Regions from separate parts of the Vibrio apostichopi genome, predicted to be linked through region 2. Evidence: predicted binding sites of a transcription regulator. Region 2 holds the regulator's gene; each other region holds the start of a gene.
The links. The regulator PurR, encoded in region 2, represses purine synthesis genes. The targets are predictions, from matches to a motif close to TNANGNAAACGTTTNCNTNA.
Positions count from the first base shown of each region.

Region 1: purT (formate-dependent phosphoribosylglycinamide formyltransferase) is a predicted target of PurR. The motif match lies at 4,536-4,555, and genes of this name have one in related genera.
Region 3: purL (phosphoribosylformylglycinamidine synthase) is a predicted target of PurR. The motif match lies at 6,412-6,431, and genes of this name have one in related genera.
Region 4: pyrD (quinone-dependent dihydroorotate dehydrogenase) is a predicted target of PurR. The motif match lies at 3,496-3,515, and genes of this name have one in related genera.

Region 1 is NZ_AP028067.1:1,628,706-1,636,843, forward strand. It holds gene QUF19_RS07395 (molybdopterin-dependent oxidoreductase) at 1-335, shown strand, start outside; gene QUF19_RS07400 (cytochrome C) at 335-823, shown strand; gene QUF19_RS07405 (c-type cytochrome) at 820-1,257, shown strand; gene QUF19_RS07410 (RelA/SpoT domain-containing protein) at 1,370-2,146, opposite strand; gene QUF19_RS07415 (thiopurine S-methyltransferase) at 2,502-3,155, shown strand; gene purT (formate-dependent phosphoribosylglycinamide formyltransferase) at 3,295-4,470, opposite strand; gene cdd (cytidine deaminase) at 4,638-5,525, opposite strand; gene QUF19_RS07430 (LrgB family protein) at 5,815-6,492, opposite strand; gene QUF19_RS07435 (CidA/LrgA family protein) at 6,495-6,866, opposite strand; gene sbcB (exodeoxyribonuclease I) at 6,891-8,138, opposite strand, start outside.
Region 2 is NZ_AP028067.1:2,490,157-2,498,294, forward strand. It holds gene mukF (chromosome partition protein MukF) at 1-19, opposite strand, end outside; gene cmoM (tRNA uridine 5-oxyacetic acid(34) methyltransferase CmoM) at 145-930, opposite strand; gene elyC (envelope biogenesis factor ElyC) at 1,046-1,897, shown strand; gene torR (two-component system response regulator TorR) at 2,093-2,806, opposite strand; gene torD (molecular chaperone TorD) at 3,095-3,742, shown strand; gene purR (HTH-type transcriptional repressor PurR) at 4,060-5,064, shown strand; cyclic di-GMP riboswitch class I at 5,235-5,320, shown strand; gene QUF19_RS11085 (TfoX/Sxy family DNA transformation protein) at 5,448-6,038, shown strand; partial or broken gene QUF19_RS11090 (IS3 family transposase) at 6,154-7,118, shown strand; gene istA (IS21 family transposase) at 7,327-8,138, shown strand, end outside.
Region 3 is NZ_AP028067.1:737,147-745,284, reverse strand. It holds gene dapD (2,3,4,5-tetrahydropyridine-2,6-dicarboxylate N-succinyltransferase) at 428-1,459, shown strand; gene QUF19_RS03315 (DUF3332 domain-containing protein) at 1,543-2,076, opposite strand; gene purL (phosphoribosylformylglycinamidine synthase) at 2,341-6,237, opposite strand; gene mltF (membrane-bound lytic murein transglycosylase MltF) at 6,567-8,135, shown strand.
Region 4 is NZ_AP028067.1:1,981,490-1,989,627, forward strand. It holds gene rlmKL (bifunctional 23S rRNA (guanine(2069)-N(7))-methyltransferase RlmK/23S rRNA (guanine(2445)-N(2))-methyltransferase RlmL) at 1-1,078, opposite strand, end outside; gene QUF19_RS09100 (cell division protein ZapC) at 1,615-2,163, opposite strand; gene pyrD (quinone-dependent dihydroorotate dehydrogenase) at 2,358-3,368, opposite strand; gene QUF19_RS09110 (NAD-glutamate dehydrogenase) at 3,704-8,138, opposite strand, start outside.

The sequences.
Region 1 (8,138 bases), 860 kb from region 2:
TGATTACTTCACCAAAGAGCGGGACTGAGTTTTCGCTTGGTAAAAAAGTCACGGTCAGCGGCCATGCTTGGGCCGGGCTCAGAACGGTTGAGAAGCTGCAGGTGAGTTACGATTATGGGACGACATGGCATGATGCAAAGCTTAATAGACCCGTCAACAAAGGCGCATGGCAGCAATGGGAGGCCGATTTAGACCTTCCTATGACCGGTTATTACGAGATTTGGGCAAAGGCAACCGACAGTGAAGGCGACAGTCAGCCAGTCGTACAACCACAATGGAACCCGAAAGGTTATTTGTTCAATGGTTGTCACCGTATTGCAGTTCGAGTGTCGTGATGAAACAAATTAACGATAAGTCTCTTCATACTCATTCTACTCTCGCCAATTCTGCCCGTGCCCGGTTGACTGATGTAAGTAAGCGTTCTTACCGCAAAGACATAATGAGAGCCGCTCTAGTATGCAGTCTATTAACCTCGATGCTCGTACATGCCGATGAGATTCCAGAAAACCCGAAAGAGTATTACGGTGTAGACAAGACCTCTGGGCTCATTATGGCCCCAGGTTGGGAAGTGGTGAATGGCCAGTGTAATGCGTGTCACACCAGTTTAATCGTGGCTCAGAACAGCGGCACTAGAGAACAGTGGCGAGAGACGATCCAATGGATGGTTGATACTCAGGGGTTGTGGGACTTGACAGATACATGGGATCCAGTGCTCGATTACTTGAGCACTTACTACCAAGACAAAGGCATCGACATGAACAAGTATCGTCGTAAGCCTATTGATAGCGCCTTGTTGCCACCAATGCCAGGAGCGCATAAATGACGATGAACTCAGTGACATTAGTGTCTATATTTCTGGCGCCTGCGATGGCCGTTATGTTGCTTTCTGCATGCTCTGATGAACATTCCGAATTTGACACTAAGGTAGTGCCCAAAATTGACGTTGAGCTAGAAAAAGCGGAGCCTTATATACCAAGTTTGATTGCGGGCGAGAAACTTGCCCAGAACCTTTGTAGCCAGTGCCACGGCGATAAGATCATTCCTTTTGTGCAATCTTACCCAAATATAAAGGGACAAAAGGCGAGTTACATTCTTAAGCAACTACGTGATTTTAAAAGCGATGAACGCCAAGATCTGTATATGCAGTCGGTAGTGAAGTCTTTATCAGATAGAGACTTACAAGACGCGGCGGCATTTTACAGCACGTTAAAACCCTTGGATTTATACAACCGCTCTAAGGAGTATTATCACCAATAGCTTGGAATGGTGAGGTTGGGACAGACAAGCGAACGATTTGTTTATCAAACAGGTACTAAAAAGGGCTGCGAGTGCAGCCCTTCTGGTGTTTGTCGGTATTACGCAGTTCGCGCTAAGCCGCTTTAATGTGCGTTGTAATGTATGGTTGCCATGCTTGTTGGTAAAGCTCTAGAGATTGGCGTCTTAGGCTATTGATTTGCGCCGCTTCGATGTCGTTAATCGGGCGTTTTTCTGCAATAGCGTGACGCTCAATGCCTTGGATGATTTCGTAAAGCTCATGTTCAGGGCCACTTTTCACATCAGCGATGGCTCTCAAGTGAAGTTGCACTTCGGCAATAACATTAGTTTTAGGTAAACGAACCAAAAGGTTCAAATCACGGTAGCCAGAATCAGCCGGTGATTTGAATTTGTTTTTCACTTTTACCACATCCGCTTCGCGGCTTAGAGCTTCGTAAACTTCGACCAAGCTTTCTACATCGTTAGCGATGATGGTTGCGCGGGCTAAGTCGGTAATTCTTGATACATCGCCATCTAACTCAAGGTCAATTTTCTCTTCTGCTCGTGCTTGAGATTTAACGCCAGCAAAGAGTGCGTCTGAGTTAGTCAGTAGGGCAGTACTTTTACAGATGGTTTCTAGTTCAGCCTGTGCTTGGTGAGCTTTGCTGTACAGAATATCGAAGTCGGTATAAGGCTGAGTCGGACGTGAGTCGAATGCTTTGATGCCGTATAAGCCGCTAAGGCTGTGGCGGAATACGTTTGATGAAACTTGGTTTTGCGCAGGAGTGCGCGATTGATCAGTTGAACTTGTTGAAACAGGTGCTGCTGCGAATGCAGGCGCTCGGCTCAATACTAGAAGCATTAGGGCCGTCGTACGGAGAAATACACTCATTCAAACTCCAAAATACAAGGTTACAAAAACGGGTAAATCAAAAGGGGTAACCAGTAACGCATAAGAGTAAAAACAGCTTAACTACACTAACCAATCTAGCTATATATTAGATGGGGCTAGTTAAGACCGAAACCAACTCTAACGTTTAATATTGCTTTAAAATGTGAAGATATAGACAAATCATTTAAGCGTTTGTTCCCAAATTTTGAGAACTTTGAACCTCGGCAATCTTCTTTGTTAACTCGCGTCGTTTTCTACTATGACTCATGTCGTTTTTAAGTTTGAATCAAGCGAAGGTTGCTCTTACTTCTCTATACTGTACCCTTGCATTATGACTGTTTAACATGAACGAAAGATGAATAATCCTGAATTTTGGCACAATAAATGGGCAGCCAACCAAATTGGTTTCCACCTTGAAGATGTAAACCCGCTTCTTATCGAATTTTGGCAAAAGACTAACCCTAGTTACGACAAGAGTGTCTTCGTGCCTCTTTGTGGTAAGAGTGAAGATTTGATTTGGTTAGCGACCAAGCATGAAGAGGTTCAAGGTGTCGAATTAAGCCAGATCGCGGTTCGCGCATTTTTCTCTGAGCATTTATACACACCGACAGTGACTCAAATCAGTGGTCAACATGAGCTGTACCAATTTGATGAGCTGAGTGTTTACACCGGTGACTACTTCACTGCGCCCATTCAGCCTGTCGACATCATTTATGATCGTGCTTCGTTGGTGGCTTTGCCTGCTGAGATGCGCGCGCAATATGTGGAACGTTTGAAGCAACTGTTAAAGCCTGGCGGCAAGATCTTGTTGGTTACATTGGATTACGACCAACGCGAAATGGCAGGGCCTCCGTTTAGCGTGCCTAAGCTAGAGATCGATCAGTTGTTTGCAGGCTATAAGATCACTTTGTTGAATCAAGATATTGCAGATGATGAACACCCTAAGATTGCGAAGAAAGGTTTGTCTCGATTCAGTGAAGAAGTGTATTTGATTGAGTCTGACGCTTAAGCTGAGTTTGCTTTTAAGCTATCAGCTATCAGCTATTAGCTAACGGCAACAGCTAAAACGAACAAAAAGACGGGCTCGATAGCCCGTCTTTTTTATTGTTCAGATTTGAAGTCGTGATTGTTCAGAATTGAATAGCTGGTTAGTAAATCACTTTTACTTTTGCCGCGCTTTCAATGGCATCTTCGATCGCTGTCTCTGTGCTGTTGCGACGAGTTAACGCCACACCAAGACGACGGCGACCATAAATGTCAGGCTTACCGAACAAGCGAACTTGCGTTTGTGGTGCGTCTAGCGCTTCTGCAAGGCCTTCAAAACGGATATTCGTTGATGTGCCTTGGCCTAAGATAACCGCTGATGCACATGGGCCGTATTGAGTAATCGACTTAATTGGCATACCTGTAAATGCGCGAACGTGTAGTGCGAATTCCGACGAGTCTTGAGACATCAAAGTAACCAAGCCAGTGTCGTGTGGGCGAGGGGATACTTCATTGAAGATCACGTGGTCGCCTTTAACAAACAACTCAACACCAAAGATGCCGTGGCCGCCTAATGCGTTAACTACTTGCTCTGCGGTGTATTGCGCCGCTTTAAGAGCGTTGTCTGACATGATTTGTGGCTGCCATGATTCACGGTAATCACCGTCTTCTTGGCGGTGGCCAATTGGTGCACAGAAGTGAACACCGTCGACTGCACGAACGGTAAGCAGTGTGATTTCGTAATCAAAGTCGATGAAGCCTTCAACGATTACGCGACCCGCGCCAGTACGACCGCCTTCTTGTGCGTAGTCCCAAGACTTTTGAATGTCTTCTTCTGTTTTGATAACGCTTTGGCCTTTACCTGAAGAACTCATTACTGGCTTAACAACGCAAGGCATACCCACGAACTCAACGGCTGCTGAGAAATCTTCAAAGGTGTCTGCAAAGCGGTAAGGAGATGTGCTCAGCTTTAGCTCTTCTGCGGCTAGGCGACGGATACCTTCGCGGTTCATCGTCAGCTTGGTTGCATTCGCAGTTGGAACGACATTCAACCCTTTTGCTTCTAGCTCTACCAACTTGCTGGTGGCAATCGCTTCGATTTCCGGTACCACATAATCTGGTTTTTCTAGTTCAATAATGGCTTCTAAAGCGTCAGCGTCTAGCATATCCAATACGTGACTGCGATGTGCGACTTGCATAGCCGGTGCGTCTGCATAACGGTCACAAGCAATAACTTCTAAACCTAAACGTTGGCACTCGATAGCCACTTCTTTGCCAAGTTCACCTGAACCTAATAGAAGTACACGAGTAGCATTTTCACGAGTAGCGGTACCAAACATAGAAATTCCTTCCGATCTTTTGAACGATTGATTGAAAACGGGGTGATCATACTTATTTAAATGACAAAAGCAAACGTTTGCGTAAGTTGCTGCGTTAATTACAAGTATAAAAAAAGCAGCCCCGTTAAATAGGGCTGCTTATTTAAATTTTTGTTAACTAGATGTACTTAGATTGCTAAGTAAGTCACTGGAATGTCGGGATTAATCGCTTCTAATGTAGATTGCGTATCCGCTAGGTGACTGATGCTACCGTCGGCCATTTCAACCAACGCTGCGTTTTCAATTTGTTCAAAATCGAAGCCAGCCAATTTCAGCTGAATTAGAGCCACTTGTAGAGGTGGTAGGCTAGGGTTGAACGCTGCGTTTTCAGCGTAAGCACCCGTGAAGATCTCGCCAGTTGTCAGTTGTAGTGAAACGCCACTTAGGTTCTTAGTGTAAGGAGCGTGGCTGCGGTTCAATGCAGTTAAAGCGTCTACAACAACAGGGTTCATTTCATCTGTTGTGTATTGGTGGTTCAGCTTTGTCATCAAGCCAGTTGTCACACCTAAATCGGCAGGGCCGAATGAGTCTGGCAGGTACTCTTGCAGAGACATTTCATCACGTTGTGGCAGCTGAACTTTAAGTTCTTTTGCTGTTGTCAGCTCATTCATGAATTGACGACAGTGACCACAAGGGCTGAAGTTGATCGTGATGTCAGAAAGGCCTTCTTCTCCCTTCATCCAAGCGTGGCTGATGGCTGATTGTTCAGCATGAACTGTTTGACCAAGTTGAGCACCTGCGATCTCCAAGTTTGCACCGAAGTACAAGCGACCAGATAGGCCACGCACGATGGCACCAACATAGAATTCAGAAAGAGGCGCATAAGAGTATGCTGCTGCGATTGGCAGTAAAGCTAGGCGAACTTCTTTATCAGAAAGACCGCTCGCATCTAGCAAGCTTTGCAACTGCTCTTTAGAGATAGTGGCGTCAAAGTTGTCTGCTAATACGATGTCACTCAAAAGCGCTTTCATTGATGTTGGAGCACTTTCCAGCGCCAGGGTAATACGACTGTTCATGTTGAATCCTTAATTGACCTTAGGCTTTAATTCTATGCAATGCTCAGGATTTTTCTGTGACATTGATCGCTATTATATTGTTGTTGTTACATTGGTTTGCATAATTAGGGTGAGGTCACAGATGAAATCGATTGCAAGGACAAAAATCATCGTTGATATCGCAAATCAAAGGTTAGTTAGTACCGTTATCGCTGAATAATGGCGACGAAAAAGCCCAAACAGACGCTGAAATAACAGTGTGATGTTTGGGCTTACATGATCTTATAAAAATAATTTCAGAGTCGATTGGTTAAGAGTAGAGCCAAATCACCACTGAAAATACGCTAGGTGCGATGATTGAGGTGATAACCCCACAAAGAACCAACGCCAACGAGCTGAATGCCGCATCTTCTTGGTTCTTTTCAGCACATGTAGCGGTACCTAAAGCGTGAGATACCGTGCCCATGGTTAAACCTCTGGCGATTGGGCTCTTAATTCCAATTAGGTTATAGATAGGGTAAGCAAAGATGGCTCCGAACAGACCAACGATTAACACCAGAATCGCTGCAATCGCTGCTTCACCGCCAAGGTGGCTTGATACTTCCATTGCAATCGGAGTGGTGACGGATTTACCTAGCAGGCTCGCAATTAGGCTTAGATCTGCTTTAAAGGCAACAGCAATCAATGCTGTCGTGGTCATCGACATTACACTGCCCAGCGTACAAGCAAAGGTAATGATGCGCCAATTAGCTCGAATTTGAGGCAACTGCTCATACAAAGGGTAAGCAAGTGCCACAACCGCAGGCTGAAGCATGTAAGTAATCCAAGTGTTGTCTGCGTAATAGGTCTCGAAAGGGACCTTGAAGAACAACAGGATAGGAATAATGATACTAATGCTGATCAGTAACGGATTACACAGCGGTGAGTTCACTTTTTGGCTGACCCAACGAGCAAACAGAAACACCACGATAGTGAGTAGAATCCACATGATTATTGACCTCTCGAAAGCAAGCGGTCTAAGAACCATGATAGAGAGACCAATACGATCAGTGTTCCACCAACTGCACTCGCCATAATTGGTAGTGCATTGGCGATAAGCATGTCGAAGTGATCCATTAGCCCGACACTGATTGGGACGAACAATAAGATCATCAAACGAATAATCAAACTGGCACCGGGCTGAACCCAGTGCGAAGGAACGATACCAATCACCATGGCAGTAAACAGAATCAACATGCCAAAAATACTGCCTGGGATTGAGGTCTCTAGATATTGTTGTAACGCGTTACCTGCTGTGAGAGCACCTATGATTAAGGTGAAGGAGATTAAGCAGTAAACGAGTTTGATCAATCTTTCTTTCAAAGTGTCACGTCTCTTGATTATGAATTAACTAGCTAACTTTTCTACGTACTGATAAACCGCTTTTAAGATAGCCATTTTCTTCTCGTCGCTTTCGTGTTCATGCGCGAGGTTTTCGAGGTTCAACATATAATCCTCTAAACGACTCTCATAATACTCACGACAGTGGTTAGCCCATTTCAGTTGTTCAGCTTCGTCTAGCGTCCATGGGAAATGGCGAGCGCGGTAACGGAACAACAAAGGCTTGATACGTTCGTCACCAAAAGTGATGTCCAGTGCTGCCAAGTTATTCGGGTCAGTTTCGCGAAGGATGTTCATCGCGGTTTTATCGGCTGGAGAGAAGAAACCGTCGTAAAGATGTGTGTCTACGTCGTCGCTTTTCTCGTATTCACGTTCTTGTGAATACAAACCGATCAGCTTTTCACGGATCTCTGGATGTTCACGTAATAGGCCTAGGTTCTTCAAGCATTGTTGACGGTCGATACCGATCGTTTCTGCGTTTTCAGCGGTGAGCGTTTTTGCTGGCGCGAGAATAGGGCACTTGTTGAGTTGTACCAGTTTGATTGGTACTGGCAGTTCGTCTTCAGCAAGCTCACTGCGCTTGGTATAAAGCCTTTCTCTTAGTTCATCCGCATCCATTTCCAGTAAAGGACTTGGATCTTTCGCTAGGTCGACCACAATAACCGCGTTTTGGTTGGTTGGGTGCCACGCCATAGGCACTACCCAGCTTGTGTAATTACAATCACGACCAAACATGCCTGACACGTGCATTAAAGGTGTCATGTTTACGATGTCGACTAATTCATTCAACTTGCGTTTGTGGCGCATGTTGTAGAGGTAATCAAACATCTTAGGTTGTGCGGCCTTTAACTTCTTAGCCAGTTCGATAGTCGCAATAACATCAGCCATCGCATCGTGCGCGTTTTCGTGTTCGATGCCGTTTGCCACAGAAAGGTGTTCCAGTTTGAAACTTGGAAAACCTTCATCGTTTGTTGGCCAGTTAATACCGTCAGGGCGCAGTGCATGGACTGCACGCATCACATCCAATAAATCCCAACGTGAATTGCCGTTCTGCCAGCTCCACGCATATGGGTCAATGAAGTTACGGTAACAGGTGTATCGTGTCACTTCATCATCGAATCGAATGCTGTTGTATCCCAAGCTTGTGGTGTTCGGCTTAGCAAGCTCGGCATGAATCTTAGCGATAAACTCAGGCTCAGGTAGGCCTTGTGACATGGCTTTCTGAGGCGTAATTCGAGTGATTAATGCAGCTTC
Region 2 (8,138 bases):
TTTGAGTCATTTCACTCATTGTGGTTCCTGTTACTGTTTTTCGTAATATCGAACGTGTTAGATATTACGCCTATTTCTTTATGACGCGGGCTTCTTACGATTGCATAGCGCATGTTGTGGCTTCTTTTACCACATTCACCGCTGTTATTGCGCAGGTTTTTGAGCCCAAACGTGAATATAACGGCCTAGCGACAGATATGGCTCTTGGCGGCATAGCTGTTTTTCTAGTTCCAATACATCTTCAAATTGGTAATCGCCCATGTACTCCATATTACCTATGTAGTCACTGAAGGAGCGAATGCCTGATTTACCACAGATTTCTAGACCAGCGTCTTCTATCCATTGATAAACCTCTTCTGGCTTCAAGCCTTTTTGTGGTTGCAGCTTAAACCGTTTTCGATGTGGCATCCCATTCAATACATGAGGAATGTTGCCACAAATCACATTTTTCAGGACTAATCCGTGGTGGTTGTAAAACATTATCGAGGCGACGCCACCGGGTTTGACTTGTTCCAGTAATAAATCAAGCGCCTCTTTGGGATCTGCGAGCCATTCCATTACGGCATGAAACATCACAAAATCGACTTTCTCATCGAGATGTTCTGCTACTTTCTGTACCGGAGAATGAATAAACCGATACTGCTCTAACAAACCCGCTTCGCTGATACTTTCTTCTGCAAGCTTAAGCATCTCAGAAGAGAGATCACACAGAGAAACGTTATGCCCTAACGCCGCAATTTTTTGCGACATCTGTGCAAGACCGCCTCCGGCATCAAGAACATGTAGAGGTAAAGCTGATTGCTCAAATTTGCTCAAAGCTTGTTCTAAATCTTCCCATACGATGATCTGACGGATCTCTCCTTTGTCAGAGCCGTAAATATTTTTTGCAAATTTGTGGGCAATATCGTCGAAATTACGGTCTTCAGTCACGGCTACTTGAGTTATTATGTCCTATCGTGCCTGCTATTCTGTCACAGGAATTTCAGGAATAAAGAGGCGATGTCTCTTTTTACTACTAAGTGATGTTTTTTCGGACTATTCGGATATGTTTGAGCTGAAAAAAGTAGTGTCTTCGCTATTGATGCCACTGCCAGCAATGTTAATTCTCGCTTTTCTGGGTTTAGCCCTAGTGATGTTTACTACCAAAAGGAAGACTGGTTGCCTAATTACCCTTTCAGCCCTCTGTGGTATTTTCCTAATCGCTTTCCAACCAGTTTCTAGTCAACTTTTAATGCCAATGGAAAGGCAACACACCGCATTTTTACCCGTAGACGACACCATCGACTACGTTATGGTTCTAGGAAGTGGTCACGTCGTCGATGACCAAATCCCACCAACCTCAGAACTTAGCCGCACAGGATTAATGCGTTTAAGCGAAGGCATTCGTATTCTACGCCTTTACCCTGGTGCAAAACTCATTTTGTCTGGCTACGGTGCAGGCACTGAAGTGAGCAACGCAAGAATGATGGCCAAAGTAGCGTTAGCATTGGGCGTAGCAAAACCTGACATCATTCTGCTTGAAACCGCTAAAGACACGTGGGAAGAAGCGCGCCAAGCGGCCGCATTCGTTAAAAATAAAAAGATGGTGTTAGTAACATCGGCGAGCCACATGACTCGCGCCCTGAATGAGTTCCATGCGGCAGGCATGAAGCCATTACCCGCACCAACTAACTACCTTGCACAAGAAGGCATTGTTGAACCTTGGAATAAGTACATGCCTAAAGCGCTCTATCTTGAACAGACAGAACGTTACTGGCACGAAACGATGGGATTGGTTTGGCAGAGCCTACGTGATTGGCTAGACACTAGTAATGACAATATCGAAGAACCTGTCGTTATCCCTGAACCTTCTATTTTAGAAGAAGACGATGGTGTAGCTTCTGCAGCGCAGTCTTAATGAGAGTTATTGATTTCAAATAGCTGCTTTAGTGTCACTGCTTTCACGTAACGGCTTTCGAGTTACTCATGAATCGTCAAGAAAGCTATAAGCTATAAGCTATAAAATGAAACGCAAATAAAAAGCCGAGACATCAATGATGTCTCGGCTTTTTTACGTTCAAATTTTGTTGCTGACTAGAACTCCTAAAGGGAATCAGTCTCCAGCAAACATGTAACCTTCACCGTGAACCGTCACAAAGATTTGTGGGTTCTTAGGGTCAAACTCCATCTTCGCACGCATGCGACGGATTAACACGTCGATGGTTCGGTCATTTGGAGCATCCACTCGGTGGCTGATCATGTTCAAAATACGTTCACGACTTAACACTTGGTTAGGGTAAGAAGAAAGCGCAACGAGCAGCTCATATTCTGCTTTAGTCAGCTTAACTGGCTCACCGTTTTTACTTAAAGCACGACGAGGGATATCAAACGTCCACTCACCAAAACGAACCACAGATTCGTCTTCTGCTTCAACTGTCGCACCAACCGCTGTTTTACGAGCAGCAGCAATACGCCAAAGTAAGTTTTTAACTCGAACTAATAACTCGCGAAGTTCGAAGGGTTTAGTAACATAATCGTCTGCGCCCATTTCTAGGCCTACAATTTTGTCGATGCTATCCGTGCGTCCAGTAACTAAAATAATCCCAATGTCCGATTGACTGCGTAATTCGCGAGTTAGCATCAATCCATCTTCGCCTGGTAAGTTGATGTCTAGCATAATGAGGTCAACGTTGTTTTCTTCCAACACGTTTCTCATTTGAGCGCCGCTTTCCGCTTCACTCACTGTGTAACCTTCGTTCTGGAAATATCCAACCAGCTTACTGCGGGTTACCACATCATCTTCTACGACTAATACGTGATAGCTCATCTACACCACTTTTCTTATTTAATAGTTTCAGTAACCATTCTATTCATAACTAGTAACAATTCTAGTGGTACAGCAGATAAAAGCGAGAAACATGAATCTTTTTTGATACAAGACAATCTAAAACCTTGCTATTTATCGTCCATCGCAATTCAATATAGGCATTACGACTAACGAGTCACTTTGCGTTTAGCAAATAACCTTGTTATTGAGCCTTGGTGTGCTTATGCCCAAATGACTTCACGATGCTTGGGTATATAAACATCACAAGACTAAATCAGGATCTATGAAATGAAAGATACGAAAGCATTCAACGAACAAAGAGCTGAAATATACTGGTGGCTATCAAGCTTGTTCGCTAAAGAGCTCACACAAGAAGAACTCGATCACTACCACTCTGTTGAGATTCGTTCTTTTCTGACTGGTTTAGGCGAAAACGAAACACTTAAGCCTGCGATTGATAAACTGGTAGACGCATTGAACCGTCTACAAACACGTGAAGATGCCCAACTAGAACTGTCTGCTGACTTCTGCGATCTATTCTTAAAGACAGATAAACATGGTGCTCTACCTTACGCTTCAATGTATATCGGCGAAACGGGTCTGTTAAACGACAAGCCAGCCAAAGACATGGAAGACATCATGGCTAAGCACAACTTGGTGGTAAACCAAGATCTAAAAGAACCAGCCGACCACATTGCTATCGAACTTGATTTCCTTGGTAATCTCATCATCCGTTCAAATGAAACTGAGCTTGAAGAAGAATTAGAAAAATCGTTCGCTGTTCAACAACAGTTTATTGAACAACAACTTCTTACTTGGGTACCAAAGTTCAACGCTAGATGTCGTGAGATCGATTCATTCGGTTTCTATGCATCGGTTGCCTCTCTTCTCGTTGCCTTCTGTAATCTGGACACTCAGTATTTAGCGGGTGAATAAGATTCGCTGATGATTAAGTAAACAAATTCAATAAAATGTGACAATTCACCCAGATTTCTGGGTGAATTTTATTGCGAGTAATTTCTAGTCAGTCTAAAATTGTGACCGCAAACGATAAAATATGAAACATTCACGAAATGCTATGCTTATTTAAGTTCAGAGCATTTCGGTGTTAAGACAAGCCGCTCAATAGCGGTTTTTTGTTTTTTAGCACTTTAATACCCCAAAGAGCCCTACAAATTTAAGCTCTTAGTTAGGTAGCTTAACGGCTACTTTATTCCGTACTTTGGGAAAGTAGCTTCTAATAGGATAAAACCATGGCCACGATAAAAGATGTCGCTCGCTTAGCAGGCGTATCAACTACCACCGTTTCTCACGTAATCAACAAAACGCGTTTTGTTGCAGAAGCGACTCAAGAGAAAGTAAACAAAGCCGTTGACGAATTAAACTACGCGCCAAGTGCTGTTGCTCGTAGCTTGAAATGCAATTCAACACGCACTATCGGCATGCTAGTGACTCAATCAACAAACCTCTTCTTCTCTGAAGTGATCGATGGTGTTGAAAGCTACTGCTACCGTCAAGGTTACACTTTGATTCTGTGTAACACGGGTGGTATCTATGAGAAGCAACGTGACTACATTCGAATGCTTGCAGAAAAACGTGTAGATGGCATCTTGGTTATGTGTTCTGACTTAACAGAAGAACTTCGTGGCATGTTAGATCGCCATGCAGATATCCCAAAAGTTGTCATGGATTGGGGGCCTGAAACCTCTCAGGCTGATAAAATCATCGATAACTCTGAAGAAGGCGGCTACCTAGCAACTAAGTACCTGCTAGAACGTGGTCACACAAAGATTGCTTGTTTAAGTGGCCACTTAGACAAAGCAGCATGTGTAGAACGCATCGCGGGTTACAAACGCGCACTCAATGAAGCGAAGGTCACAACCGACGAAAAGCTCATCATTGAAGGTAACTTTGAGTGTGATACCGCTGTACTTGCGGCTGATAAAATTGCTCAGATGGAAGATCGCCCTACCGCTGTGTTCTGTTTTAACGACACAATGGCACTTGGCCTAATGAGTCGCCTGCAACAGCAAGGCATTCGTATTCCTGAAGATATTTCGGTTATCGGTTACGACAACATTGAACTTGCAGAATACTTCTCTCCACCATTGACGACGGTTCACCAACCTAAACGTCGTGTTGGTAAAAATGCATTCGAAATTTTATTGGAACGCATTAAAGATAAAGATCATGAAAAACGTGTCTTCGAAATGCATCCTGAAATTGTTGAACGAAGCACAGTTAAAACGTTAAATTAATTGATAAATCGAGTTTAATTTCATTAAGCGCACCTTTGGGTGCGCTTTTTTTATAAGCAGCCAAAATAAACCCAGTTGCATAACACCAAGATCATTAATTGAAGCAACATCACATTTTGAAATATCAGGTGTGAGCCTCATTCAACAAAAACTTTATTCTATTAAGTCAGTCACGCACAGGGCAAACCACTCGAAAGAGTGAGACGCAAAGCTTCCGGCCTAAACCACTCGTTGGTATGGTAGCGGGGTTACCGATGGCAAAATGCAGTAGTTACTAACAATTTAGTAATTTACGGCTTATTGACAATTTAATTGCAACATTTTGCTAATCTCTCGGACCTGCTTATTTGGTGGCGTAGTTCAAATACACCGAGATAAATAACATGGATAAACCGATACTAAAGGACTCAATGAAATTATTTGAGCCCCTAGGAAAAATAAAATCACGCTCAATGTTTGGTGGATTCGGGCTTTTTGCTGATGACACTATGTTTGCTCTGGTTGTAAATGACCAGCTGCACATAAGAGCGGACAAAGACACAACAAAGCAATTCGAGCAACAAGGGTTTCAACCATACGTCTACAAAAAACGTGGTTTCCCTGTCGTCACTAAGTATTTCGCATTGCCGGAAGGTTTGTGGCAAGACCAAGAAAAAATCTTGCAACTTGCTACGACGTCTCTGGGTTTTGCTAAAGAAGAGAAAGCTGAGCAGTCTTCTGCTAAGCCAACTCGACTAAAGGACCTCCCTAACCTTCGACTGGCTACCGAGCGTATGTTGAAAAAGGCGGGGATCGATTCCGTAGAATGTTTATATGAATCTGGCTCTGTAAACGCATTTAACGCCATCAAGGAATCGCATGCTTCCTCAGTCAGCATTGAGCTGCTTTGGGCGCTTGAAGGTGCGATCAATGGTACTCATTGGTCTGTAATACCGCAGCAACGTCGTGAAGAGCTTATCAGTCGCGTCAATTAATATTGTCAGTTCAAACTATCTACATAACTAAGCCGCATTCTTGCGGCTTTTTTTATAAAAGTTGTACCGTCCTAAATATGGTTGACACATTTCCAACATGAAATTGGAGAGTGTCATGAAAACAACAAGTAGACGTACTCAACGAGATTATTCTCTTGCCTTTAAATTGGCAGTCGTAAGCCAAGTTGAAAAAGGCGAAATGACTTATAAGCAAGCTCAAGAACGTTATGGGATCCAAGGTCGCTCTACCGTTTTAGTTTGGCTTCGCAAACATGGTCAACTAGATTGGTCTAAAGGAACAGAACAATCGAGAGCGTTAGGAGCGACTATGTCAAACTCTTCCTCAACTCAAACCCCAGAGCAACGAATCAAAGAACTCGAGCAGCAATTAGAAGAGACTCAGCTCAAAGCTGAGTTCTTTGAAGCGGTTGTAAAAGTCATGGATCGAGATTTCGGTGTCCGAATCTCAAAGAAGCGCAAGGCCGAGTTATTAAGGAAAAAACGGTCAGAAAGTTGACCGTCACTAAAGCTTGTCACTTCATCGGTATTACACGACAAGCTTTCTACAAGCGCTGTGTTACAGAAATTCATCAGACAAAGAAAGATGAATCAGTACTCGGTTTTGTGAAGGAGCAAAGGATGATGCACCCTCGTATAGGGGCTCGTAAGATCAAGTATTTACTTGCTCAGAATGATATTGAAATCGGTCGAGACCGCTTATTTTCTCTGCTGAGAATGAATCGATTATTAGTGCCGAATCGAAGGGCTTATCATCGAACCACAAACAGTAATCATCGCTTTTACTGCCATCCAAATCGAATCAAAGAAGGCTTAATACCGGAAAGACCAGAGCAATTATGGGTTGCAGATATTACTTATCTAGCAACGCGGTGTGGTAGTACTTATCTCAGTTTAGTGACGGACGCTTACTCAAGAAAAATCGTGGGCTATCACATAGGTGATGATATGAAAGCTCGCACGGTCAAGCAGGCCTTTTTAAACGCGTTGAAAGAGCGGAAGAATACAGGTGAGCTTGTACATCACTCAGATCGAGGTGTTCAATACTGCTCTGTGGAATACTGCATATTTCGGAGCTAGCCGACCGCCTATTTCGGTTTTAATCGACCACCAAATCCGTTTTTAACCGACCACTCATTTCGGTTTTAATCATCCACTTTTCGGTGTGTTTCCGAAATCGATGGTCGATTTACCGAAATAAACCTCTTTTCTCTTTTAAATCAATAGGTTTAACCTGAGTCTTTCATGTTGAGAGCACTAAGGATAAATCATGCCGAAAAAGAGAATGCCAATGAATAAAATTAAGGAAATCTTACGCCTCCGATACGAGTGCAATCTTTCTAATCGACAGATCGCCGCTTGCCTCAATATTGCTCATTCCACTGTATCCCAGCATCTATCCCGATTTAAATCCAGTGGCCTCACGTGGCCACTGGAAGAGACTCATCATGAAAATCAAGTCACCCAAGCTTTGTTTGATGGTCGCTCATCTTCTCAGCATAAAGTGATGCCTGATTTCACTCTCTGCTACTTAGAATTGAAGCGTAAAGGGATGACTAAAGCTTTGCTTTGGGAAGAGTATTGTCATCAGCATCAAGACAAAGCCTATGGCTATACACAGTTCTGCGAACTGTATAGACGTTGGCTAAAGACACAAAAACGCAGTATGCGCCAACTTCACCATGCTGGTGACAAGCTCTTCATTGACTACTGTGGCCCAACGATCCCTGTTGTGAATCCAGATACAGGAGAATGCCGACATGCTCAGGTATTTGTCGCCACTTTAGGAGCGTCAAATTACACCTATGTCGAGGCGAGTGAGAGCCAAGGGCTTGAACACTTCCTCATGGCTCATGTGAATACCTTTAATCACTTTGGTGGTGCTCCGAATCTACTTGTACCTGATAATCTGAAATCTGCTGTAACGAAAGCAGACTGTCATAGCCCTATCCTCAATGAGAGCTACCGAAAACTGGCACAACATTACGGCGTTGCTGTGATGCCAGCCAGGCCCTACAAGCCTAAAGATAAAGCCAAAGCTGAGAACGCAGTTCTCATCGTAGAGCGCTGGATAATGATGCG
Region 3 (8,138 bases), 1.8 Mb from region 2:
TCTCTTAATTACACAGCTGAAAACTTGAGTTTTTACTCGGACTGTAAGCACAAACGATAAATCAACAGAACTCGATTAATTGTGATAATAAACATGAATTTATAAAGGAAATGTGACTAACTCTATTGATACTGAGAACAAGAGGGGCAGCTATAGAGCAGTATCGGAAATGAAAATGAGGCTGAGCGGCGCAACTCAACCAATCAACGAGATATTAAGCGCTAAGAGTAATATCCGGATAATGAAAACTATCGCTAAAAAGACAAGCAATATCATTTTACAGACTTTATCCCGATACGCCCTTTCATAACGAGGGCGCTCTCTTTATGATGAACGCAATTAAATTAACTTTGCTAACGGCAGCGCTTGTTATTCGAGCCGTTGTTATTGAATAGCAAAATCAAGACTCAACACATGGAGATTCAACATGGCTTACTTTTCACTAGCCTTCGGTACGGCAACCAAAAATCGCGACAATAAAATCATTGAAGCGTTCTTCCCTAACCCACTTCTAAACCCAAGCGATGCTCTTGTAGCAGCTGTTGGTGAGGTTGCAGGTTACACTGAAGGCAACCAAGCTATCGAAATCTCTGCTGCACAAAGCGCAGAACTGGCGAAAGCATTCGCAGCAAATGACGATGCAGCAAATGCATCTTTCGCAGAGAAAGCAGCAGCGTCTGAACAGCCACTTGTTCTTGTTGTTCTTGAGACTGACGAGAAGCCAGCATCAGTTGCTGAAGGCTTCCTTAAGCTGCAACTTATCTCTAACCGCCTAGTCCAACCACACGATACGGTACTAGACGGCATCTTCGGTCTACTGCACAACATCGCATGGACTAACGAAGGCCCAATCGATCTTCCTGAACTGGCTGAGCGTCAAATCGAAGCTCGCCTTGCGGGTCGCGCTCTATCTGTAGATTGCGTAGACAAGTTCCCTAAAATGGTGGATTACGTGGTACCAACAGGTATTCGCATTGCTGACACTTCTCGTGTTCGTCTTGGCGCACACGTAGGCGAAGGCACAACGGTTATGCACGAAGGTTTCATCAACTTCAATGCAGGTACGACTGGCGTAAGCATGGTTGAAGGTCGTATCTCTGCGGGTGTTGTTGTGGGTAACGGTTCTGACATCGGCGGCGGTGCTTCTATCATGGGTACTCTGTCTGGTGGCGGTACTATGGTTATCTCTATCGGCGAAAACTGCCTACTAGGCGCAAACGCGGGTCTTGGCTTCCCAATGGGCGACCGTTGTACGGTTGAGTCTGGTCTTTACGTGACCGCGGGTACTAAGGTTCGTATGCTAGATAAAGAAGGCAACGAAGTTGAAATCATTAAAGCTCGCGACTTAGCTGGTGTTTCTGATCTTCTATTCCGTCGTAACTCGATTACTGGCCAAATTGAATGTCTTGCGAACAAGTCAGCTGTTGAACTGAACAGCGAGCTACACAGCAACAACTAATCTACGCGCTAGATGCTAGAAAATACTAAGCCGCTGGGGTTAAATCCAGCGGCTTTTCTTTTATAGCGGTAAAGCAGTGAAGGTTATGCTTTTTCTGCTGCTAGCTGTTCAAGAGCCTGAATAGAGGTTTCTGAAACTAGCGTGCCATCCATGTAGTAGCTGACTTTGTCGCCATCACGAACTCCCGTCAGAACAGCCTTTTGGCCATCGTTATAGGTGATGTCCATTTGAATGGTGTTCTGATCGATCTGTTGCATCTCACCCCATTCAATCTGACGATTGTTGAAACCAAGTGGTGCATCTTTCAATGAGTCATCTAAGCTATCGTTCACATCAATCATAGTGTCGACTTTACTATCAAAGATATGAGGTGCGCCTGTGAGAGGGTTTTTCCCCGCCCAGAACTCGATTGAGTTAAATACAATGTAATCGGCTGCTGTTGTTAGCGCGTAAACTGGCGCAAGCAAGAAGTTGACCCCGGCACGAGCGTAACGGTTATCTACAACCTCAACGTTGAACTTCATTAATTTCCCAGTAACAGCGTTACTACCGACACACCCAGCTAACGACATGACAATCGCTGCCACTGCAACTGCTTTTGTAATTGTTGTTTTCATAGATCCCTCTTATGCCACGATGATTGATTCAGTTTTTGAACGGCCAAATTGAATTGTTCTTGTATGAATACAAGAAATGATGGCCTAACAAATTGATTCCATAACATTTAGCGTAGTGGAGATTTTTAGAACAGCAAACTGCAAACCTAATTTGTTTCGCTCTGGTTCCTAAAATTTGTGTAATAAAAAAGCGCAGACCTTTCGATCTGCGCTTTTCATTTTTGATTAACCTAGCCTAGATTAATGCGGTATGTAGGTAAGTGATTAACCCACATTCTTACGTGCGTTTTGGAACATACGCATCCAAGCGCCATTCTCGCCCCAACCTTCTGGAGACCAAGAGTTAGCAACCGTGCGGAATACACGTTCTGGGTGAGGCATCATGATAGTCACACGGCCGTCCGTCGTTGTTAGACCTGTGATAGCGTTTGGCGAACCATTCGGGTTGTTCGGGTATTGCTGCGTTTGGTTACCGTTGTTATCAACGTAACGTAGAGCAACTGTACCTGAGTTTTCAATCGCATTTAGGTGGTCGTTGTCACGTACTTCTACGCGGCCTTCACCGTGAGAAACAGCGATTGGCATACGAGAACCTTCCATGCCGTTGAAGAATACAGAATCAGACTTCTGAACTTCAACTAAGCTGAAACGAGCTTCAAAACGCTCTGATTCGTTACGAACGAAACGTGGCCAGTACTCAGCTCCCGGGATAAGTTCACGCAGGTTAGACAACATCTGACAACCGTTACACACACCTAGAGAGAAAGTATCTTCACGCTTGAAGAAGTTTTCAAATTGGTCACGAGTAGAGTCGTTAAACAGAACCGACTTAGCCCAACCTTCACCAGCGCCCAGTACATCGCCGTAAGAGAAGCCACCACATGCCACAAGGCCGTTGTACTCTTCTAGTACCGCTTGACCCGTTAGGATGTCGCTCATGTGAATATCAGTCGCTTCGAAGCCTGCGCGGTCAAATGCTGCTGCCATTTCAACGTGAGAGTTAACACCCTGCTCACGTAGAATCGCCATCTTAGGCTTAGCGCCCGTGTTGATGTAAGGAGCAGCAATGTCTTCATTTACGTCAAAGCTTAGTTTCACGTTCAGACCTGGGTCTGAATTGTCTTTCTTCGCTTCGTGCTCTTGGTCTGCACAGATTGGGTTATCTCGTAAACCTTGCATCTTGTGCGTCGTTTCAGCCCAGATAGTACGTAGTTCAGTACGGTTACGTTGGATTACAACATCTGCGCCTGACTTAATCACTACTTCGTCTGATGCTTCAACAGAACCGATTACGTGTGAACACGCTTCTAGGCCATTAGCTGCAAGCGTAGAAAGCACTGCGTCTAGGTCATCGTTGCGAACTTGGATTACCGCACCTAGCTCTTCGTTGAAGAGTGCTGCTAGCGTATCTTTGCCTAGCGCCGCAATATCAGCATTAACACCACAGTGACCTGCGAACGCCATTTCAGCTAGCGTTACGAATAGACCGCCATCGCCTTTATCGTGGTAAGCCACAACTTGGTCGTTTGCTACAAGCGTTTGAACGCCTTCGTAGAAACCTTTTAGTTGTGCCGCATTGTCTACGTCTGCTGGCTTGTCACCAAGCTGCTTGTAAACTTGCGCTAGTGCTGTTGCGCCCATGCGGTTTTGGCCGTTACCAAGGTCGATAAGTACTAAGCTTGAAGCGCCTTTGTCAGTGCGAAGCTGAGGCGTAATCGTCTTACGAACGTCTTCAACACGTGCAAACGCAGTGATAACAAGAGACAGCGGAGAAGTGACTTCTTTCTGTTCGCCGTTCTCTTCCCACTTAGTCTTCATCGACATTGAGTCTTTACCTACTGGGATAGTAAGACCCAGTGCCGGACATAGTTCTTCACCAACAGCTTTAACCGCTTCGTAAAGACCAGCATCTTCACCAGGGTGACCCGCTGGAGACATCCAGTTAGCTGACAATTTAATGTGTTTGATATCGCCGATGTTGGTCGCTGCGATGTTAGTGATTGCTTCACCAACAGCTAGACGAGCTGACGCGCCGAAATCTAGTAGTGCTACTGGCGTACGCTCACCAAGAGACATTGCCTCACCGTGGTAAGAGTCGTAACTTGCTGCAGTTACTGCGCAGTTAGCAACTGGAACCTGCCATGGGCCAACCATTTGGTCACGAGCTACAAGGCCTGTTACCGAGCGGTCACCGATAGTGATAAGGAATGTTTTCTCTGCCACTGTTGGTAGGCGAAGAATACGGTCAACCGCTTCGTTTAGTTCGATACCAGAACGGTCAATCGCAGGGTTGTTTGCTTTTAGCGTCTTCGCGTCACGGTGCATCTTAGGTGTTTTACCTAAAAGGATGTCCATCGGCATGTCGATTGGCGTATTGTCGAAATGTGAATCTTCTAGTTTCAGATCACGCTCTTCAGTTGCTTTACCAACCACGGCGTAAGGTGCGCGTTCACGTTTACAAATCGCATCGAATGTTGCCATGTCTTTATCAGCAACCGCCATAACGTAGCGCTCTTGAGATTCGTTACACCAGATCTCAAGTGGGCTCATGCCCGGCTCATCGTTTGGCACGTCACGTAAGTTAAAGATACCGCCACGCTCGCCATCGTCTACTAGCTCAGGAAGTGCATTCGAGATACCGCCCGCGCCCACATCGTGGATGAATGCGATTGGGTTCGCATCACCAAGCTGCCAACAACGGTCGATAACTTCCTGACAACGACGTTCCATCTCTGGGTTTTCACGTTGTACAGATGCAAAATCTAAGTCTTCAGAAGAAGAACCCGAATCCATTGAAGATGCAGCACCGCCACCAAGGCCGATGTTCATTGCTGGACCGCCAAGAACAATTAGGCTTGCACCTACTGGGATCTCTTTCTTCTGAACATGATCATCACGAATGTTACCTAGACCACCAGCCAGCATGATTGGCTTGTGGTAACCACGTACTTCTTCACCTGCGTGAGAGTTTACTTTCTCTTCGTAAGTACGGAAGTAACCTAGTAGGTTTGGACGACCAAATTCGTTGTTGAATGCTGCGCCACCAAGAGGGCCTTCAAGCATGATATCCAAAGCAGTAACGATACGGCTCGGCTTACCAAAGTCAGTTTCCCAAGGTTGAACGAAGTTCGGGATCTTAAGGTTAGATACTGAGAAAGCAACTAGACCCGCTTTTGGCTTACCACCAATACCTGTCGCGCCTTCATCGCGGATTTCGCCGCCTGAACCTGTTGATGCGCCCGGCCATGGCGAGATTGCCGTTGGGTGGTTGTGCGTTTCAACTTTCATCAAGATGTGTGTTTTCTCTTGGTGGTAGTTGTACTGACGAGTTTCTGGATCTGGGAAGAAACGACCGACTTCAGAACCTGTCATTACCGCTGCATTATCTTTATAAGCAGACAGAACGTGTTCTGGTGTCGTTTCAAAAGTGTTCTTAATCATCTTGAACAATGATTTTTCTTGCTTAACGCCATCGATAGTCCAATCAGCGTTAAAGATCTTGTGACGACAGTGCTCTGAGTTCGCTTGTGCAAACATCATTAGCTCGATGTCAGTCGGGTTACGACCTAGCTTTTCAGTGAAGCTTTCAAGAAGGTAATCAATTTCATCTTCTGCAAGCGCAAGACCTAGGGTAACGTTTGCTTGTTCAAGCGCTTTACGTCCGCCAGTTAATAGGTCAACTTCCGCGTAAGGAGCAGGCTCAGCAACAGTAAATAGTGCCGCTGCCGATTCGAAGTCAGTGAAAACCACTTCCATCATACGGTCGTGCAGGATTGCTTTCAGCTCAACAAGTTGAAGCTCAGAAAGTTCAGAAGAAGTTTCAATGTAGAAAGCTGTACCGCGCTCTAGACGTGACACTTTAGCCAGTCCACAGTTGTGTGCGATATCAGTTGATTTTGAAGACCAAGGCGAGATAGTGCCTGGACGTGGCGTTGCAAGCAGCAATAAACCTTCAGGTTCATGCTCTTCAATCGTTGGACCGTAAGTCAGTAGCTTTTCTAGCTTCTCAACTTCAGACGCATCTAGGTCTGCCGTTAAATCAGCAAAGTGGGCAAACTCAGCGTAAATACCTGTTACAGGTAAGCTTAATTCACGACAAAGCTCTAAAAGCTTGTTAACACGAAACTCAGATAGAGCTGGGGAGCCACGCAAAATTCTCATGTGCTTAGGTCTCTTATGCAGTTGATTAAGGTGATATTGGAATAAATTCAGTGGGTTATAGGAACAACCTAACTGTTTTCTTCGAAGCTATTCCCGAAGGTTAACAAACCTATGCCGATTCCACCTCTTCAATGCGAGCGCATTATAAAGCATTTCTTTTTGTGACGTAACACCAAAAGCAACCGTTTGCGTTATTTTTTTCATCTAACGATATAAATGACAGTTTTGCTGCATTTATCAGCACTTTTACAACTGTTTAAATAAACCTGCTTTGCCAGCCTTGCGGGGTTTGGTATAAAGGGGCTTCCACTTTTCGAGATTTCATTTTGATGCATAAAATTACGCTGATCTTTTCGTCTAAATTCCTTTTGCTCGCTATCGCTCTATTCGGGATAACTGGATGTCAGATTGAGTCTGAACCTAAAAGTGTTCTTGAACAGATACGAGATCGCGGCGTTCTGCGTGTCGGCACACTGAATAACCAACTCTCTTATTACATTGGTCCCGATGGCCCTGCTGGCTTAGATTACGAACTGGCTCGTGAGTTTGCTGAAGAGCTTGGTGTAAAGCTTGAGGTTAAACCTGCATACCGCTTATCCGGCTTATTCCCTGCGTTGAAGAAAGGCGAAATCGATCTTATCGCGACCGGATTAACACAAAACAACAACCTGACACGTGCGTATCGCGCTGCACCTGCTTATTACTATGTAAGCCAACAAGTCGTGTACAAGAAAGGTCAATGGCGACCAAGAAACCTCGATCAACTGATCAAGTTTGAGAACGATCGTCAGGCCGAGTTTGTAAAAGAACAATCTGAATCAGAAGAAACGGCATCAAATGAAACACTGACGCCATCTTTAGTTGTGGTGAAAGACTCACACTTTGAACCAACACTAAAACAGCTTCAGAACACACACGATGACTTTATCTACGATGCGGTCGGTAATGCAGACATCAATGACCTGCTAAAAGAAGTATCAACCGGAGAGCGACTGTTTACCGTTGCAGACTCCATTGAGCTTTCCTTGGCACAGCGTTTATACCCTGATGTGGCTCTTGCTTTCGAACTTACTGAAGACCAACCTATCTCTTGGTACTTAGAACGTTCAGAAGATGAAAGCCTGTATGCGTTGCTGATTGAGTTCTTCGGTAACCTTAAACAGTCTGGTGAACTGGCTTCATTAGAAGAGAAGTACATCGGCCACATTGGTACTTTTGACTACGTTGATACTCGTGCCTTTATCCGCGCATTGGATAGCAAGCTACCAAAATGGTCACCACTATTTCAGAAATACTCACAAGAATTTGATTGGCGTTTGATTGCTGCTTTGGCATACCAAGAGTCACACTGGAACCCAGTCGCGCGTTCTCCAACCGGTGTTCGTGGCATGATGATGTTGACGCTGCCAACCGCGAAGAGCGTAGGTGTAACCAATCGTCTTGATCCGAAACAATCGGTACAAGGTGGCGTGGAATACTTACGTCGTATCGTGAATCGAGTACCAGATTCAATCACACAACATGAAAAGATCTGGTTTGCCCTCGCGTCATATAACGTAGGTTACGGGCACATGATGGATGCACGTCGCTTAACTAAAGCACAAGGCGGTGATCCTGACGCTTGGGGTGATGTGAAAGACAGGCTGCCTCTTCTAAGACAGAAGAAGTACTACAGTAAAACTCGTTACGGTTATGCTCGTGGTGATGAAGCAAGGAATTACGTTGAGAACATTCGCCGTTATTACCAAAGCATTATTGGCCATGTGAACAAGCGAAATAAAGAAGAAGAAGCGAGCCTTGAAGGTTTGGTGGTTATCCCACCTTTAGAGATCTCGGGCGCTGAATCGACAATCAGTACGGCTGAATCCGCTGTCGACGAAGCTGAGTCTTCCAAATAAATA
Region 4 (8,138 bases), 510 kb from region 2:
TGTCTGCACGCATACGCAAGCAGCTAAGTAATTCATCAGAACTTGAGAAGATAGAAGCGTTGCAACCGCCAAACTCAGCTTTCAGTTGGGCACCAAATGCTGTGTACAGTGCAATCAAGCCAGGCTCTGTACCTAAACGCTCACCATAAGGAGGGTTTGACACAATCACACCATCATTGAACTCTGCAGGGCGTTTAAGCTTTGCTGCATCACCTACTTCGAATTCAATCAACTCTTCAACGCCAGCACGACGTGCATTGTCACGCGCCGTTTTGATCATTCGCTCGTCATTGTCATAACCGAAGAACTTACATTCTACTTTCTTAACGCCACGACGGCCTTGAACGTTCGCTTCTGCTTTCACTTCAGCCCAAAGCTCTGGTTCGAAATCTTCTAGTGATTCAAAACACCATTTCTGACGTTTCACACCAGGTGCCATATTTGCAGCCATCATCGCCGCTTCAATTACTAACGTACCTGAACCACACATAGGATCTAGGAAAGGTTTCGTTGCATCCCAGCCACTACGAAGAAGAATCGCTGCAGCAAGAGTTTCACGCAATGGTGCGCGACCGGATTCTGGACGGTAGCCACGTTGATGAAGGCCACTGCCTACCATATCCACACCAAGAATCGCCTTGTCGCGGTGCAGACGAACGTGAATACGAATATCTGGATTTTCTTTGCTGATAGATGGACGTGGTAAAGACTTCTTCTCAAAGCAATCTACAACGGCATCTTTTACTTTCATCGCACCGTATTGGCTATTACGGATTTCGTTGTTCGTACCATTGAAATCAACAACGAAACGCTTAGTGCTATGGAATTGATTTACCCAGTTAACCGCTGTGGTAGATAGGTAAAGATCCATGTCGTCCATACAAGTGAATTCTGAAAGGACACGTACAAATCGAGAAGCCAAACGGCTCCACAAACAACAACGATAAATTTGCTCATTGGTGGCTTTGAATTTAACACCTGCTTGAACAGGTTTTGCGTTTGTAATCCCTAGTTGGGTTAGTTCTTCAACTAATAAATTCTCAAGGCCATTTGAGGTAACCGCTAGATATTGATTCATAGTGTTCTTTTATTGATAAAAATGAGCTCGATTATACCTGAATTTGCTACTAGAGCATCACACTAAACTCGTCTTTTCATTGAATCTTTCGACTAACTGCTTAGCAAATGCTCAGTCATGAAGCGATCGCTTACTCGCATCCCCTTACAACACAACAACTCTCAATCTCACAGAAATAACACTCATCGATAGGCTTAAATCATTAAGTGCATTTATATTCACCCTTAATTTGGTATATACCAGAGGTAAATTTAAGTTGAAACTTAGCAACAAAAGACCCCAAACAGGGAATAAACAGAGGAAATCCGTTATCGATAGTGTGAGAATCGGTCGAAATTGAGGTTAAAAAAGATACGTTTTTTACAAATTAAATAGGTGAACAACGTCATTCAAATGAATGAACTACGTCGTATTTATTGAGATAGACTTTTTTAGGCACAAAAAAATCGGCTATTAAGCCGATTATGGGGAAGGTATTACAGGTTTATTCGTAGCGATACTTGAGTGAAGTGATGCTCTAGGTTAGAGATTAAAGGCTAACCCACCATCGCAATATGCGTTTGATGAAGGATGGCATTTGCGTCAGTCATTCTATCGTGCATGACTTTAATCGAGTCTCCAAAGCGTAACCCTTTTGAAGGCGTTAGCAGGAACTCTTCTAGGTCTACAAATGCACATAAGCTCGCACACTCTCCTACTTCTAATACAATGAAGTAACCAAGACTATGCTCGTTATTCATTTGTACAATATCCCCTTCTTGAGGATATTCATGGCCAGCGCCTTGTGAGTCGAAGAACCAGCTTTTAGGCTGTACAGGCTTATGGAAACGCTTTGCAGCAACACAATAAAGTGCAAGCTCTGCTTGTCGTGGCTCAGACAGTTCTAAGCCTGAAATTTGTTCTTTGAAGGTTTGGTAGGAAGATGCATCATCAACAGTGAATTCATTATCTTTAAAAGCGCAATCCACCAGCTTATTGCGGACCAGATTCGTTTTAAAAATCATATCCTCTCCGAGGTTTAGCATCAATGAACATTGCTGCTCATCGTAATACCAACTCCATGTATCGCTAGGTTTAAGCATCATTTCGTCTCACACTGTTGAACCATTCCATTAGGTAAAACGCAAAATTACCTTCAATTACAGTAATTTTACTGCGCGATAGACAAAAAAAAAGAGGAAATGAATTCCTCTTTCTTATTGCTTTTCTCTACAACTCAGTGAGTTACAGTGTCTCTTTTATCAAGACGATGCCGGATCATAGCTCAAGCTTTTACGAACTACAGGTTTTTAACGATGTCACGAACAAGGCCTGGACCTTTGTAGATGAAACCAGAGTATACTTGTACAAGCTTAGCGCCTGCCATCATTTTCTCTTTTGCAGCAACGTAAGAGTCAACGCCACCTACCCCGATGATCGGCAGTTGGTCACCCAGCTCTTCGTGAAGTTTACGAACAACTTCAGTACTGCGAGATTGAACTGGACGCCCGCTTAGGCCACCCGCTTCGTCGCAATGCTTCATGCCTTCAACGATACTGCGATCCAATGTCGTGTTGGTTGCGATCACACCGTCGATCTTATTTTTGATCAATGATTCGCAAATCTGGCTGATTTCGTCATCGCTTAGATCCGGAGCGATCTTAAGAGCAAGCGGGACATATTTGCCATGCTTCGCTTCTAATTCAGATTGCTTGGTTTTTAGTTCAGACAACAGATCATCAAGTGCTTCGCCATATTGTAGTGAACGAAGTCCTGGAGTATTTGGTGAAGAGATATTTACCGCAATGTAACCTGCGTATTGGTATACCTTCTCCATACAGATAATGTAATCTTCTGCGCCCTTTTCAATTGGCGTGTCTTTGTTCTTACCAATATTGATACCTAAGATGCCGTCATAGTTCGACTTCTTAACATTCTCAATTAGGTTATCTACGCCTAGGTTGTTAAAACCCATGCGGTTGATAATACCTTCGGCTTCAACAAGACGGAACAAACGTGGTTTGTCATTACCTGCTTGTGGACGAGGAGTCACAGTCCCTACTTCTACAAAACCAAAACCCATTGCGCCAAATGCATCAATACATTCGCCGTTTTTGTCTAGGCCGGCAGCAAGGCCAACTGGGTTTTTAAAAGTAAGACCCATGCACTCTACAGGTCGGTGAGGTAATTGTTGGCGATACAAAAGATCAATAGGTGTGCCGGTGAAGCGTTTGAAATTTTGAATTGCAAGATCATGAGCCTTTTCGGCATCAAGTTGGAAAAAGCCAGTTCTGGCTAGACGGTAAAGCATTGTGCCTCCGATAGAAAAAAGCGCCGTGTAAACGGGGCGATATTATTTACTTATTTACCCAACTATTCAATCTATTACTGTCTGTAAGGGTAAGATAATCGAGTTTGCTAACGAATGAGGTTTATTATTAAGCAAACGTTACCGTATACTCCGACCGATCGCCCATTTGACTATCATTCGTGTAACCAACATCAATTAACTCGACCAATTAGAAGCTAAGTTGACTAACCATAAGTGGCTCAATGAAATAATTGGACATGTCATTCACTATTCAGCCAAACGAAAAAGGCAGACCTAATGGCCTGCCCTTGTTTCTTTTCGTTTTTATCTAATCGCTAGTCTGTCGACATGCAGTTTAGATTCAATAGCATCAATTCACGTAGTGCTACTGAGAACTTAGCAAACTCATGAACCGAACCTACCTTAAATTCGTTCAAGATGCTTTCCCAACGATGTAGAGAAACCGAGTTGCTTTCCATCCAGTCATCAAGCGCTTTAATCACATCAATATCTGAAGCACAACCGCAGTTAAGTACTTGGCCAGTTAGCTGACGTTGCTGCCAATCCAGATCTTCTCTGAATGCCGCTCGTGCCAGTGCTTGCCAGTTGTTGTCTACCGCTTGGCCATTGATTTGCTTCAAGAACCAGTGCAATGACAAGCGGTCACCAAGATTAAAGTAAAGCTTAGAAGCTTGTTGTACTGTTTTGCCTGTTTCACGAGCCACTGTAGATATATCCAGTGCTGAGTACAAGCTAGACAAACGTGCGACTGAATTGGCTAACTCAGCGCTTACGCCTTGGTCAATCCATAGCTGTGCCATTGCGTTATGCTCTTCTACTTCAGAAGCCACTAGGTTTTCATCCAGTTTCTCTGTGATAGTAAGAACATCGCCTTGGTAAAGTTCAATCAGAGCTTTCACTGACTGTTTACCAGTACGGTTTCTTAGTAACCAACGAGCCAAACGACGAAGTGTACGACGAACATGGTAGATCAATTCATATTGAGCTTCAGAACTTGAAACATTGTCCAGTTCACGGATGCTCTTCAGAACATGGCCAAGACCGTAGATTTCACGTGATGCCGCGTAAGCATTTGCAATATCAACGATATTTGCGCCCGTCTCTTCTTGCAGACGAGTAACGAAGTTACAACCCATTTCGTTAACCATTTGGTTAGCCAGTGCCGTCGCAATGATTTCAGAACGTAGTGGATGATTATCCATGTGCTGAGAATAGTTACGACGTAACGCGGTTGGGAAGTATTGCATTAGCTGCTGAGCATGGAATTCATCATTAGCGATATCATCACTAACAAGATCTTCTTTAAGCACCATTTTACCGTAAGCAACAAGTACAGAAAGCTCTGGTCTTGTTAGGCCTTGACCTTGTTTTTCACGCTCAAGCAATGTTTCGTCATCTGGGATGTATTCCAAACCACGATCCAAGTACCCTGCTTTCTCCATAGTGTGAATAAAACGGATTTGCTCTTTGACTAAGCCAACACCTTGATGCTCAGTAACCGAAATAGATTCAGCTTGGCAATATGCGTCGTCTAGTACGATTTCGCCAACTTCATCTTCCATTGATTCAAGTACTTGGTTACGTTGCTTAACGGTTAGATCACCATTAGATACCAAGCCATTCAAGAAGATCTTAATGTTTACTTCGTTATCCGAACAGTCAACACCACCAACGTTATCAACGAAGTCGGTATTAACGCGGCCACCCGTTAGCGCATATTCGATACGACCCAGTTGAGTCATACCCAAGTTACCGCCTTCACCAACAACCTTAGCTTTCAAGTCACGGCCATCGATACGAAGCACGTCATTTGCACGGTCACCAACATCAGTATGAGTCTCGTTTGAAGACTTAACATATGTACCGATACCGCCATTCCAAAGAAGATCAACCTGCATAGACAAGATCGCTTTGATCAAGTCATTCGGTGCCATTGATGCTTTCTTGGTACCCAGCATTTTCTGAATTTCAGGCGTCAAAGGGATCGACTTAGCTCGACGAGAGAAGATGCCACCACCTTGAGAGATAAGGTCTTTGTTGTAATCTTCCCAGCTTGAGCGAGGTAGATTAAACAAGCGCTCACGCTCTACCCAGCTTGATGCTGATTCTGGATTCGGGTCAATGAAGATATGCATGTGGTTAAACGCAGCTTGCATACGAATATGCTTAGACAACAGCATACCGTTACCAAACACATCGCCCGCCATATCACCTACACCAATAGCAGTGAAATCCGTTGTTTGACAGTTGATGCCCATTTCACGGAAGTGACGCTTAACAGATTCCCAACCACCTTTCGCGGTAATACCCATCGCTTTATGGTCGTAACCGTTAGAACCACCAGAGGCAAACGCATCGCCTAACCAGAAGTTGTACTCATCAGACACTGAGTTTGCGAGATCTGAGAACGTTGCTGTACCTTTATCGGCAGCAACAACCAAGTACGGATCATCTTCATCGTGACGAACAACACTCTTCGGTGGGATAACCTCGCCTTCAATAATGTTGTCTGATACGTCTAGTAGTGCACGGATGAAACGCTTGTAACAACGTTGACCTTCAGCGAAGATCTCATCACGGCCAGACATCATGTGCTGACGCTTACAAACGAAACCACCTTTTGCACCAACCGGTACAATTACAGTGTTCTTAACTTGTTGTGCTTTAACTAGGCCTAGAATCTCAGTACGGAAATCCTCTTGACGGTCTGACCAACGTAAACCGCCACGAGCGACTTTACCGCCACGTAGATGCACACCTTCAATGTCTGGTGCGTAAACGAAGATCTCAAACGCAGGAACCGGCGCTGGGATATCTGGAATCTCGCTTGGTCTCATTTTCAGAGCCAACCAAGGTTTAGACTGTTTGTTGTCGTCTAACTGATAGTAGTTAGTACGAAGCGTTGCTGTGATCATTTCCATGTAGCGGCGAATGATACGATCATCATCCAAGCTTTCTACATGATCTAATTGTTCAGTGATCTTCTTAATAAGATCTTGTTGGCCTTTCGCGCTGCCCTTCAATTTAGGATCAAAACGCTTGCCGAATAAGCTCACTAACCCTTTCGCTAGATCTGGGTAATGAGACAATGTGTCTTCAATGTATTGTTGGCTGAATGGGAAACCAACTTGGCGCATGTATCGCGCATACGCACGTAAGATTGAGATTTCACGGCCAGAAAGACCTGCACCCAATACCAAGCGGTTGAAACCATCGCTGTCTAACTCACCCGCCCAAATAGCAGCAAAGGCTTGTTGGAATAGATCGCGAGCTTCACGAAGATCAATCGTCTTGTCACTCTTATGCAGCATCGAGAAATCAAGGATCCAATAAGTCACCCCATTGGTCTTGCGCACTTCATAAGGTGATTCACCAATAACGCGCAGGCCAAAGTTTTCAAGCATTGGCATAACATCAGACAGATGAATCGGCTCATCACTGTGGTAGAACAATTTCAAACGAACAGCTTTAGAATCTGCCGCCTCTTCTTGAGGACGGTAGAAAAGCATGCCAAGTTTGTTGTCTTCACTAAGAGCTTCTAGGCGTTCGATATCTGCAACCGCAGAACCAGGCATCATGTCTTCTTTGTACGAACGTGGGAATGCACGCATGTACTCTTTCGATAACGGAAGACCTTTGCTCTCACCGAAGTTAGCAACGATTGATTCAGACAGGCGGTCATCCCACGTAGACGATACTTCCATTAAATTTTGCTCAATTGTTTTCACGTCCACATCCATGTTGTTGTTATCAACACGAACAATATAGTGCGTTCTTGCCAGTGGGCTTTCAGAGAAGTATGTCGTGAATTCGACTTCTTCTTCGCAACCGAAGTATTGCTTCAAGATGCGCTGGGTTTGACGACGAAGCTCGGTGTTGTAACGATCTTTTGTTACATAAACCATACAGCTAAAAAAACGGCCAAACGGGTCTTTGCGAACGAACAAGCGTAGAAGATCGCGATCTTGCATTTGTACAACGCCCGTACCCACTTCAAGTAGCTCTTCTTCTCGAGCTTGAAGCAGTTCATCACGCGGATAGTTTTCTAGAATATTGTGCAGTGCTTTGTAAGAATATGAACCCTTACGGTAACCACTTGCATCTAAGATACGCTCAACTTTCTCGCGAACTAGAGGAATGCTTTCAACGGTTTGGTTATACACTGCAGAAGTGTAAAGGCCCGTAAAGCGGTGCTCACCGATAACCTTGCCGTTTTTATCAAACTTCTTGATACCGATGTAATCATTGTAAGCTGGGCGGTGAATGCGTGAAGCCGTGTTGCCCTTGGTTACGATCAATACATACGGTTTTTTCGCTTCTAAGCGTGCCGAGTCAGAAAACTCAGACAGCTTAACGTTACGTACACGATCTGAATTTGCGAACAAACCAAGGCCTTGCTCCTTGGTAGGTTGCAGTTCAGTGTCGCCATTCACAGAAACAAGGTCATATTCCTTGTAGCCCATAAATGTAAAGTTGTGCTCGCCTAACCAACGAAGGAACGCGAGAGTTTCATCAAAGCGCTGACCATCGACTGGAATCGTCTCTTTTTGCTCTTCAACTTGGTTGGTAACTTCTTCAAGTCGTTCTACCATTTTCAGCCAATCATTAACCACAAGGCCAGTATCGGTAAAGATATCCAGTAGCTCGGTTTTAAGTGCGGTCATTTCAGCTTTGCTGCTAAGACGGTCAACCTCAATATGGAAAAGCGATTGGAATGCACCTTCATTGTTGCTGACACCAACCACACTT